One region of the Paenibacillus sp. FA6 genome, then DNA from elsewhere that is predicted to be linked to it. Evidence: riboswitches for the same ligand, from Rfam matches in the RefSeq annotation. Region 1 holds a riboswitch; each other region holds the start of a gene.
What was found. A riboswitch is a leader RNA that binds a small molecule or an ion and turns the genes downstream of it on or off. The one in region 1 is predicted to bind cyclic di-AMP.

Region 1 (4,188 bases):
GTACGTTGCAATCCTTAACCTTCGGCGCTGTTTTGTTAACAGGTTGAGGCTGTGATGATAGGCAAGCGTGTACAACCATGCTGAGAAGGAAACGGTAGGCTCGTAACGATGAATTTCCTGATAGGCTTTGAGAAAAACCTCTTGAACCGCATCCTGAGCCTCTTCCCGGTCTTTGAGCAGATGATAGCAATAGATGTACATGGGCTTTTGAAATCTGAGAATGATAGATGTATAAGCTTCATGATTTCCAGCCTTTACAAGTGTAACAGCGGTCTCTATTTGCTCTGCGGCACTGTTGCTGGGTCTCACTTCTTCCAAGCAATCACCTCCTTTGCTTTTCGTCTATATAACAATTCCAAGTAGCTCTTTTGTGACATCGCATATGAAGTACGATTATAAACCGGAAATTGATTGCGGCGGAGCCAGCGTAGGGACTTAGAAAATAAAGAGAAAAGCAGTCTAAACCTCTCATAAAGGGGGTTTAGGCTGCTTGTATAATTTCAAAGCCTCATTTTCTAAATAATCTACAACCCATTCCTCCTCTGAATGTTTTGATTAACCTGTAATAACCCTCTCTATTGGATAATGGAACTTTGCGTTCTTTTTCTGGCCGCCAATGACAAACAAGAAAGAAGTTAAACCGATTCTTCCTATGAACATCAAAACCATGAGAATGCATTTTGCAACAATGCTGAGATCCGGGGTAATTCCCATAGATAAGCCAACTGTACCGAAGGCAGAACAAACTTCTAAAAATATAGCAATAAGCTGCTGTTCTTTATCAGAAATGCTTATAGCTATAACCGATACACAGCACATGACAATAGCTAATAGCGTAATGGCCAGTGATTTCAGAATATCATCTTGATGTAGCTCTCGATTAAAGATCTTGATCTCACGGTTTCCTTTTGCAAAGTGATAAATAAATAATATGTTTAAAGCAAATGTCGTCGTTCGTATTCCCCCGCCTACAGAATTGGGGGATCCTCCAATAAACATGAAAACACTCATAACCAAAAGTGTTGGCATTGAAAATTCGTTGATATCCATTGTAGTAAGCCCGGCACTTCTCGTCGTTGTCGCTTGAAAGAAGGCATAGAAAAAGCTTTCATGCCAAGTCATCCCCTTAAAAGCATGTTGATATTCAAGTAACAGAATAAGGATTGTCCCAATAACAAGAAGAATTCCATACGTAGATGTCGTCAACTTTGCGAATAATGAAAAGCGGAAAGGGTGATCAAGCTTCATCTTTTTCCTGGATAAATATGCCTTCGCCTCAATTAATACAGGAAATCCAATGGCACCAAAAATAATTAATATAATAGTTACCAGTTGCACGAAGTAATCGCCCGCATAAGGTGAAAGGGACTCTCCAGTTATATCCATCCCAGCATTTGTCGTCGCACTAACTGATGCAAACAAGCCTTGAAGGAATGCATCCTTCCAAGTCGGATAATATTTCAAGAAATGAAAACCAAAAATGAGTGCTCCTATAAGCTCTGTCAGGAGAATAATCTTCAGGATATCTTTAACTAATTGAACGAGTCCTGATAATGCGAACTGATTGTTGTCGACCATGATCAAGCGGCGTTCACGCAATCCAATTTTTCGACCCAAAAGCATCCAGAAGAATGTGCTCATAGCCATAATGCCAATACCCCCGAATTGCAATACGAGCATAATGACGAAATATCCAAATACGCTATAGGTCTCTGAAATATTAAATACAGATAAGCCTGTGTCACTTACTACACTGACAGCTGTGAAGACGGTGTCAAAAAAGGTCACTTTAACTCCAAGTCTATGCACTCCTGGGATACTGAATAATAGAATTGATATGGTTACTGCCAGTAAATAATAGCCGCTTATAACCTGAGCAGGTGACCGTTCTTCTAGCCAGACTCGTATTTTACTTTTACCCAACATAGATTACATATCTCCTTAATTTTGTTTATATCATAAAAGGTATTAGCAACCTTATTTAGGTCCCTGGTAATCGTACAGAATAGGCAACAAAAAGGAAGCCTACGGAAGAGGAAACTCTTCCGTAGGCTTCGAAGGGATCATTAAATAAACCCGTGTGCACACGAAATTTGTTGCCTCTCTCGATACGCTTACGAGGTTAGCTGACGGATTCGGGCGTGAGAGTCGCCCTACTCGAATCGAGATTCACCCCAGTGTGCCAGTAATGGCTACGTTTGGTTTCCCCGTTTCCCCACATGGGGGAATTAAGCGATAAAGACGTATAGGTTAGCATTTCTTTATCAAAAGTGATTTGAATGGTCTTCTAAGACGATTACGAAGGATTAGAATAGTGATTATCATACTCCTTGCGTTTATGCTTGTAAAGGAAGAAAGTCTGAGGAATGTCAACTGTTCATGGGAAACGAAATCACTGATTTCTCTCCTCTACAAGGTTTAACGAAACTGGACAACTTATTGGCTGATCTCCAAGTGGTTGAAGTGGGATCTCTACAAGGACCTATCGTGGAAGTGGAAAACCTGGTTACAGGATTAGATGGGAATAAAGTGATACCTAACTTAGCGGGTGCTAGAAACAATAAAACGATGAAAGAGATCGTGTTTGATGTAAATGTTTGAGCGGAGAACCCTGATACGTTACAATAGACCTTTCGAATGAAGATAAGGGAGTCTACATATTCGTAATGACTTATCAAGTAGAAGGTAATCTTGTGCAACTCATTTATATGATTGATAATACTTAATTGGTTAAAAGATGATGACACGTTAAACGTTTGCGCCAAACCATTAAGGGCACCCAAAAGGGTGCCCTTAATTTAATTTCCCTGACCGATTCCACTATATCTTCCGACTTCTCACGACTGTAAAGATAGGCCAAAGAAGAACAACATACTGACAACAGCGATGAAACAGAGGAGTAACCAAGATGCTAGTCTCATACCCAGCTAAACCGAATCTTCCCTTGAGACTCTTGAGTCATATATGCTTGCTTTCCTGATTAAATCCATTACTTTGTCGGCTCCTCCGCCGTTCTCATGCTGTCTCATTGTATCCCTGTATTTATAGCGATTCTCATATAATATCCTAATCGCGTTAATAAAGCCTTGAGTGGTCATTTCTTCTTGAAGTAACATCTCAGCAAAGCCAGTTTGTTGAAAATACTGGGCCTGGGCAAGTTGACCAGATCGACTCCCACCATTCGTATGCGGTATCAATAACATCGGTTTGTGCAAAGCAAGTAGCTCCATAATGGAGTTGGAGCCTGCACGAGACACGACGACATCGGCCATAGCCAATAGATTCGGTAATTCGCTACTTTTGACGAATTCATAAGCTCTGTAATTATGCGTAGAGAGGGAATGATCCACCTTGCCCTCCCCGCAGATATGAACAACCTGAAATGTATCTATTAACTCTGAAAGTACACCTTTTACGATTTGGTTAATGCTGTGTGCTCCGAGACTACCTCCCATAATAAGAAGAACTGGCTTCTCATAAGTGAAACCGCAGAAGGCTAATCCACGATGTTTATCGGCTAATTTGAAGCCATCTTTCATGATGTGACCCACATAAACAGCTTTGGGGGAAGGATGCTTTTGTGCCGTTTCTAGAAAGGTGGTAGTCATATGGGTGGCAAAAGGAAGTGAAATTTTATTGGCTAGTCCGAGGTTCAGATCTGGTTCATGAATAATAATTGGCACTTTATTGAGTTTTGCCGCAAGCACAACGGGGACAGAGACAAAACCACCCTTAGAGAAAACAACATCTGGTTTTATTGTTCGGATGAGTCTGTAGGATTGAAAGATGCCTTTCATGACGTTGAACACGTCGGTCACATTCTTCCAAGCGAAATACCGCCTTAGTTTGCCAGTAGAAATGGCATGGTACGTCACTTCTTTGTAGTCAGACACGAGCTTTTTCTCAATCCCTTGTTCAGAACCTATATAATGGATGTCCCAATTCTCTGCTACACACTTAGGTATCAATACAAGATTGCCTGATACATGACCCGCGGAGCCCCCACCAGTGAACACGATTGTGGTCCTCATCCTAAGAAACCACCCTTTTGTAACATTTCTCTTATCTCTGTTTTACTCATTAATACATGATTAGAATCGTAACTATGGAAATCTACCGGAACCCGGGTTGCATAAGCATCTTGTAACCCTTCTATTTGAAAAGGTGGGAGAATGACATAATAGTGCT
Region 2 (4,188 bases), 260 kb from region 1:
AAACCGTTCACAACTATATGTGGATTCTACTGGGTATGTTACTCTTTCGTATGCTTCTCACCCCTTTCATTCATTCAGGCATATTCTATGGACTTCACCAAGAACAAAAGGGTGAGACAGGGCTTTTCTTCTTCAAAGGTATGGCTTTGTACGCCAAACCAGTGATGCTATTCTATTGGAGCGAGGCATTATTGGTTCTTCTTCCCGCGTACTGGTTAATCCCTAAGCTTTATACGTTAGCCATTAGCGGCTTTATGTCACCATCCATATTACTTCAGGCTATTCCTTATGTGCTGGGATGGGGCATATACCGATATGTCATACACCAGGTCATCCTCTTCATGCAATTTGGAAAAATAGGGTCAGCAGGCATCTTCTCCTCTGCCCTGATATGTTTGCGCAATGCGCTTCCTGTTATTGGCATATCCCTTATCTTGGGCGTATTCAGTTTACTTCTCTTCTGCCTATTTACTGGTCTCTCACTTGTGTGGTCAGGGCTTCTCGCCCTCATACTTCAACAGTCCTATCCACTAATAGCTTGTCTATTTAAATTGTGGCATATCACTTCTCATTATCATTTGTGGCACTCCAAATTTTACAAGTCATAATAACTCTCCTTTATGTCTCTTAATAATTGCTTGTTATAAGAAGCCTCCGTCCTTTTCACCAAAAGGGTCGGGGGTTTCTTGTCTTTATTGAGTTATTGGAATTTGCCAAAGTATAAATCCTCTGTTAAGATATCACTTGTAACAACTTTGTAACCTTTACAACCTATTCATATTATTAGTTATCGACGATTGTCACTTATTGGTGCATCATACAGCCGAATTCCTAAGCACCAGGGGGCGGGGGATCCAATTATATGGGTGAATTGATCTTGAATCAGAGGGATCATAGGGTACCTTCAACCGAATCCTTAAGCTAACCTCGCAGGCATTGGAAGGGGAAAACGTAATTGAACAAGAAGTTAACTGCTAGCGTATTAAGTATGGCTCTTGCATTTACCATTGGAACAGGTAGCGTATTCGCCGACTCAACCATGGATTCGGTCATTGACCGTACCATTGGAGTTAGTTATAAGACTGGTGGAACATCCACCAACGGATTTGATTGTTCTGGCTTCACTCGGTATGTCTTCACGAAATTAGGCATCACCTTGCCAAGACAGTCTTCAGCACAGTTCAAAACAGGTACAGCCGTATCACGTAATGAGATGAGACCTGGAGATCTAGTCTTTTTCAACACTTCCGGAAAAGGTGTATCTCATGTTGGTGTATTTGTCGGTAGTGGAAAATTTGCTCATGCATCTACTTCACGTGGTGTCATCATCAGTTCTCTAAACGAAAGTTACTACGCCAAGCGCTATGTTGGTGCCAAACGAGTCATGAGTACTGCCAAATATCAAGCAGCTGCTTACAATTAACAATACAATAAATAGTACCTTAGGAAGACCTATCGAGGAGTCGACATCTCTTTCGTAGGTCTCCTTTTTCAACAAAATTAAATAATATACCTCAAATATGATAGAAACAATTGCCAAAACGCCATTCCTTTGCTACAATAGTTCAAGTAAGTACATAGTAACAACTTTGTAATAAGTTTTGTAACATTTACGTTAACTATATCTGCCGAATTCCCGATACAACGGGAAGTGGGGGAACCGTCTTGGGTGAATTGATCTTGCAACAGAGGGATCATAGGGAACCTTCAACCGAATCCTTAAGCTAACCTCGCAGGCACCGGAAGGAGTTATCTTGTTGAAGAAGAAATTAATATCAGTAGCACTAGGAATGACAATATTGTTGTCCTTCGGAACTGGAAGCGCTTTCGCAGATTCCAAGCTGGACAAGGCTATCGATCCGACGATCGGGACTGAATATGTAGGTGGCGGAGTAAGCACCAATGGATTCGATTGCTCAGGATTTACAATGTATATTTTTGATAAGCTCGGTGTTGAATTACCCCATCAATCAGGTTCCCAATTTAGTATGGGCACAGCAATTGCACAGAAGGACTTAAGAGAAGGAGATCTTGTCTTCTTTAACTTTACTGGAAAAGGTCTTGTATCGCACGTTGGAATATACGTAGGTGATGGAAAGTTTGCACATGCGTCTTCATCTAAAGGTGTCATTATTAACTCACTTAGCCAAGCCTATTATACAAACGGTTACGTTGGCGCTAAAAGAATTATGAGTGATAATACATATGAATCTGCTGCACTCGATAATTAAATAATTGTTATTAACGGGCCTGCAGTTGAGATTTCAATAGAATCTCAACTGCAGGCTCTTTCATTTCATCCCTATTATAGTGGTAGTTCAAAAGGTCAGGTTTGAACTACCTCTTACAGAAAGGAATCTATGTATGAATCACCCGGATTTGATCATCACACCCATGGACATTGACCATGCTCGCGCTATATCGGAATGGACTTATCCCACTCCCTACGATATTTACGGATGGATGCCATGGGACCAAATGGAAGCACTAGGTATTGAATTTGGCGATCCCATCATTCGTAAAGAACAGTATGCTTCTGTGACGAATGCACAAGGGGAACTCTGCGGATTTGCTCAGTTCTTCCCGTTAGAAGGCGTAACTCGTCTTGGTATCAGCATGCGACCTGATTTATGCGGACAGGGATTAGGAAAGGTTGTTGTACAATCCATTGTTTGTGAGGCAGTACGTCGGAGCCCCCATGATGAAATTGACTTAGAGGTCCTAACCTGGAACAAGCGCGCCATCCAGGTATACCTCAAAGCAGGGTTTGAAATTACGGATACTTATGAACGACTCACTCCGGATGGTATGAAGCCTTTTTTTTGCATGGTTTTAAGACAACCTTCCGATTTCTATGATAAATAGCACTCCTTAACGCCCTTTATATAATATATACTGGATTTTTCGTTTCTTTTTTGGCACAATAGGTATGATGTACGTTTCCCATCCGTTATAATAAAATTATCAGCTTACATAAGAAAGGGTGAACAAGATGAAGAAATATATCATGAGTGGTTTCTTCTTTACTGCATGTATTCTAGCCATCGTGCTTATGTTTACACTGCCTGGTCAAGGGGAAGAAAACAAGGTTGTAAAACCTAGTATGCCAGAAGTTGTATTGGATGCTTCAGCAGCCGAAATACTAGTTAAAGCAAGTTGTATTTCTTGTCACGGTGATCAGCTACAAGGTGGAGTAGGTCCAAACCTACAAGCAATTGGTAGCACTATGTCACCTGAAGAAATATACACATTGGTTAGTAAAGGTAAAGGAATTATGCCTGGCTTCAAAGATACATTAGCAGAAGAAGAAATTGCTAATGTCGCGCAGTGGTTAGCTCAAAAGAAATAACACAAGCTGAAACGGCTACGCTGTCCTTTTGAAGGACGGTATCCGTCTCTGCCGAAATATAAGAATTAGAGTATCAAGTGAAACTTATACTTTCTTATATTTTGACATGCAAAAACGGGTACCTTCCTTATTGGGACGGTACCCGTTCTGCGTCAAATCTTGCTACTCTTCACTTTCTATCTACTTTTCACAATCCCTGCATCATGATTTCTCTCATTTGCACACATTTTTTCAAAGGCCTCATTATATTGCTTCGCCTCTTTCATGTCTACAGCAGTTAGATATCCTTCATCCCAAGAAGTGAGACGGAGAATAACATTCTGATAATCAATGGTGATCAGAGGATGATGGTTAAAGGCCTCAGAGATGGTTGCTACTTCATCTACAAATGAAATTCCCTTCATAAAACTTGAAAAAGTGAATCTGCGTTCTATAAAGCGCTCCTCAACTAACTCCCAGCCCTTAAGCTGACTCAAATGTACGTCCACTTCTTCCTTTGTATACGTCACTCTTTAAGCTGCCACCTTTCCATACCCATGTTATCTAACGATAACCCCGTACCTTGTAGAGGTAGTCCAAAAAGGTATATTTTGAACACGCACTTTTATCATTGTATTCTTTCAAATAGCCTTTCATGCAACATTCTCTATTAGATTAAAGACACAACGGCCAGTTCCTTATCTCCAATCAGTATATTAATTCGATGATTCTCTCGGTCATGGATAACCACGCCACTTCCAACCGCTATAGATGGCTCTGTTCCCAGTCCATAGAATAAATCTTCCGCCAAAGCTTCCATGACTTCTTGCTTATCCCCGTCCGATAGCTGAACCCATTCC
Region 3 (4,188 bases), 200 kb from region 1:
GGGCAGATGCATCAGGGTGAACCATTAGCCCTGCTTGCATCAGATCCTCCATGTCAATCATACTCTGCGAACCCTCATAAGAGGTATGTACTCGAGCTAGTGCATGTCGGATCGCTTCAGGTGATGCATTCTCCACCCCAACGTCTCCTCTACGCGTCGCATCCGCTTCAGGAATGAAGGCATGCTTACAGCCCTTTACTTTGTTGGATATGATCTTACGAATCCGTTCACCTGCATGATCAGGGTCAGTGAATATAATAACCCCTCTGCGCTCTTGTGCTAATGCAATCCGCTGTATCGTACGTGCATTAATAGCAGAACCACCGGTCTCGATCGTATCCGCCTCTACGGCCCTCTTAATTGCTGTCGTATCATCGCGACCTTCCACGACAATGATTTCTTTGATCATAACGATTCTTCCCTTCAGGGCTAGTATCACAACAACAAAAAGAAGAGGATTAATCCCCTTCTTTAGTATGGCTTCCATTATGACCTTAATAGTATAGGAATAGAAAGCTGTTGTAAAACAGTTTAGTTCAGTTCAGGCTTAACGGGCCCGATCACATATATCGTTCTTCCGTTCTTACGACCGAAATTACGAGCATTCTGCAATGAGTCATAATATACATCGATCTTGTTGCCTTTGATCGCACCACCTGTATCTTCTGCACGCCGGAAGCCAATGCCTTCGATGTATACCCACCATCCCATAGGAATGACACTAGTATCCACTGCAATCGTACGACCTTCCGTTACACGTGTGCCTGATGCAGTTCGTGTTCCTATACCTGGTTCTTCTGAAGAGTACGCCGTCATAGACACATTCTTAAGCACCTTTTTATACTTAAAATCAACGCCAGCCTTGCTAGCTTGATTATTCTCTTTACTTACATTCGTAACCTTAGCCTTCTTGCTAGTCTTATTACTTGCCACCGTAGATGCTAAGACGATCGGCTTGGGCTGCTCTACCTTCGTACCTACAGCAACAATTTGATCCTGTACTTGGCTCTTTACTACTTGGCCAACCAGGCTCATCGTTACAAATTGTCCATCTTGATATATTTTCTCGATCTGTTGGACTATTGCCCCAGACTGTCCATTCTGTACCACCTTGACGTTTCCTTTCACAATCGTTGGATCGGAAGTCTTGATGACTCGAAAGGGGATTGCTTCTACACGCTCTACAATCTGTTTGTTTATCCGGACAACCTTAATGTCCAACTTATCTGTGATCTTTGTATTCAATTCGGGAAATACTTTGTCGTGTACATCCAAAGTAATGCCTAGTTGCTTAACAGCATCTTTAACAGTCCCTTGCGTAATGAACCGAGTAACCGACTGACCATCGGCTGTTACATTAATCTCGACAGCACGTTGAATATGAACTTTATCGCCGTCTTTAAGCGAGCTGTTCAATGACACGGAGACCTTATCTTCCGGTCTTAGCATAACAGCTTGCTCATTCAGCATTTCCTGTAACATAGCATGATGGGTTTCTACAGCACTCACATGTCCATCAATCACTAAATACACTTGTTTGCGTTCTTGAATGCTGACAAACAATAGAACGGTCAGGGTAATCGCTATAAGGGCAATAGCTGCAACTGAGATCTTACTTAAACTTTCATGCTTCCAACGTGTTGCGTAAGTCATGCTGGATGATGATGAATCATGGGTTTCTTCTTTAAAAATGCCCACTTTCCGATCCTCCTTCATAGCCTCGCCGTCTGAAAAAAACCATATGTGTAATTGACGCGACTATAATTAAATTTGTTCAGGATACTAAAACAATATCTATCCTGCATCATGTACCGGTCTGCTCGTCATGATTGTCACCCCCTAATAAATAAGGATATGATGACAATTTTGTCTTTATTCAAAAAAGAAGCCTAAAGAAAGAGTTAGAGGAACTCTTTCGTGGCTTTCCCATGTCTGAATAATGGAAATACATGCACGAGTTTGCCTCTCTTCATATGCGCTTACGAGGTTAGCTGTCGGGTTTGGGCAAAAGAGAGTTGCCCGATCTTAGGTCAACCGCTCATGGCGACTGCCCTTGAATTCACCCCAAAGACCCAATAAAAGAAATCAAATATGACCTTTACCACGTACAATCTTGATGGGTCATATTGGTTCCCCCGTTCTCCAAACGTCCGGAGATTTAGCGAGACTGGTTCAAGAAAATAATAAGCTATCGATTTGCGATCAGCTTATATCACTGAAAAGATGATATCGCGTTTCGATGCATGTTGTAAAGCATCAATCAACCACAAATTTCTGAATAAATGGTTAAATTTTTGTAATATTCGCTCTTTACACAACGATAAGGCATGATTAAGTCGTCCGATCTCACTCTTTCAGCTAGTTTGCTCACTCTTTCACGATATACCAAATAAATACAGGGCATTTTTGGTGGTTATTTGAGCAATTTCCTCGATTTCAACACCTTTAATTTGAGCAGCTGCCTCAGCTACTAGTCTCACATGAGCCGACTCATTTCTCTTCCCGCGAAATGGATGTGGGGTAAGATAAGGGGCGTCCGTTTCGATCAATAATCGGTCCATTGGCACTTGGGCTAATACCTCTTTTGGTTGTTTGGCATTCTTGAATGTAATCGGACCACCAAATGACAAATGAAATCCCATATCAAGACAAATTTTTGCAGTTTCCCAACTACCAGAAAAAGAGTGCATTACACCCCCAACCTCACTTGCCTTTTCCTCGCGCAGAATTCTAACGATATCTTCATGCGCATCTCGATTATGAATCACAATCGGCATCTTTAATTCACGAGCTAGTCCAATTTGCTGGCGGAGTACCTGTTGTTGTATATCCTTAGGTGATGTATCCCAATAATAGTCCAATCCGATCTCGCCAATGGCTACGACTTTATCATGTTTACAAAGGGAGGCAATCCATTCCATATCTCCCTCTTTCATCGTTATCGCATCTACTGGATGCCACCCTACTGCCGCATAGATAAAATCATATTTCTCAGCCAATTCCATCGTTGACGGGATCGTCTCCCTGTTAAAGCCAATATTGATCATTTTGCCTACGCCATCTTCAACTGCCCGTGCAATAACCTCTTCACGGTCTTCGTCGAATTGTGGGGCGTCTAGATGCGTATGTGTGTCGAACAACATCATTATAAAATCTCCTTTTTGAACTCTCACTTTTATTTTTTTACAAATACTGCTATTGGTTCTGAACCTCAATTATCTTTGAAAATACGGGCAACAGAAGGGGAAAACGACGATAAGGCAGCCTCGATCTTCTGTTCAGGGTAATATAGGCGGAACTTACCACGTTGGAGACCACTTATGGACCGTACAATATCCGACACTTCAGATATTTCCATTAGTTTTCCTTGTCGATCTAGTAGTATGATTTGCTTCTGACTAGCTTCATCACCCGAGTGAAATACATCATAAGGAAGATCACTTGGAGAATCAATAATTAGATCATATTTCGGATCCAGTCCGCTTTGATAGAACTGATCACGAATCTCATGAATCATATCTCTATCCAGCGGCTCCAACTCTACATATTTATACAGTCTGCGATGCATGAATCGACTACAAAGCTCGCTAAGTATGGGATCCTTCTCCGTGCTCCACTGCATAAATGCAGTCTGAATAAGAGCCTCATCTAATTTCAAATACTGCTCAACAGTCACTTCATCTTTGAATAAACTAACCAATGGCTTCATCATAAATTCAAAATAATACCCACTAATATATAACTCCTTAGCACGTTGAAATATAAGCCTAAGAATGATCTCTGAGCTACGCGTCACAGGATGGAAATACACTTGCCAATACATCTGGTATCTTGCCATAAGATAATCTTCAACGGCGTGCATTCCTGATTCCTTCACTACGATTCGTCCTTGATGAGGTCTTAACATTCGTATAATTCGATCGACATCGATTGTACCGTAATTCACACCAGTATAGTATGCATCACGTAACAAATAATCCATACGATCCGCATCAAGTGCGCTGGATACGAGATTGACAACAATCGGTTTATGGTAGGTTTTTCCAATAACAGAGGCAACCCTTTCTGGAAATCCGGGCTCAACCTGACTTAAGATGTCATGTATTTGCGTATCTCCCATAATAATGCGAACTGTCCATTCTTCATGATTCATATGAAAGGCTTCTTCTATAGAATGAGAGAATGGTC

Region 2: another riboswitch for cyclic di-AMP. It lies ahead of ACP8HI_RS21990 (C40 family peptidase); the one in region 1 lies ahead of ACP8HI_RS23170 (TrkH family potassium uptake protein).
Region 3: another riboswitch for cyclic di-AMP. It lies ahead of ACP8HI_RS22325 (ubiquitin-like domain-containing protein); the one in region 1 lies ahead of ACP8HI_RS23170 (TrkH family potassium uptake protein).

Annotation. Positions count from the first base shown of each region.
Region 1 covers NZ_CP188820.1:5,104,669-5,108,856, forward strand. The annotation lists gene ACP8HI_RS23165 (RNA polymerase sigma factor) at 1-318, opposite strand, end outside; gene ACP8HI_RS23170 (TrkH family potassium uptake protein) at 556-1,926, opposite strand; cyclic di-AMP (ydaO/yuaA leader) riboswitch at 2,096-2,245, opposite strand; gene ACP8HI_RS23175 (hypothetical protein) at 2,380-2,601, shown strand; gene ACP8HI_RS23180 (undecaprenyldiphospho-muramoylpentapeptide beta-N-acetylglucosaminyltransferase) at 2,928-4,031, opposite strand; gene ACP8HI_RS23185 (SDR family NAD(P)-dependent oxidoreductase) at 4,028-4,188, opposite strand, start outside.
Region 2 covers NZ_CP188820.1:4,840,112-4,844,299, forward strand. The annotation lists gene ACP8HI_RS21980 (hypothetical protein) at 1-608, shown strand, start outside; cyclic di-AMP (ydaO/yuaA leader) riboswitch at 812-951, shown strand; gene ACP8HI_RS21985 (C40 family peptidase) at 956-1,423, shown strand; cyclic di-AMP (ydaO/yuaA leader) riboswitch at 1,617-1,754, shown strand; gene ACP8HI_RS21990 (C40 family peptidase) at 1,758-2,231, shown strand; gene ACP8HI_RS21995 (GNAT family N-acetyltransferase) at 2,365-2,865, shown strand; gene ACP8HI_RS22000 (c-type cytochrome) at 2,993-3,349, shown strand; gene ACP8HI_RS22005 (4a-hydroxytetrahydrobiopterin dehydratase) at 3,526-3,858, opposite strand; gene ACP8HI_RS22010 (hypothetical protein) at 3,999-4,188, opposite strand, start outside.
Region 3 covers NZ_CP188820.1:4,908,023-4,912,210, forward strand. The annotation lists gene rnmV (ribonuclease M5) at 1-409, opposite strand, end outside; gene ACP8HI_RS22325 (ubiquitin-like domain-containing protein) at 532-1,698, opposite strand; cyclic di-AMP (ydaO/yuaA leader) riboswitch at 1,962-2,174, opposite strand; gene ACP8HI_RS22330 (TatD family hydrolase) at 2,376-3,146, opposite strand; gene ACP8HI_RS22335 (HD domain-containing protein) at 3,212-4,188, opposite strand, start outside.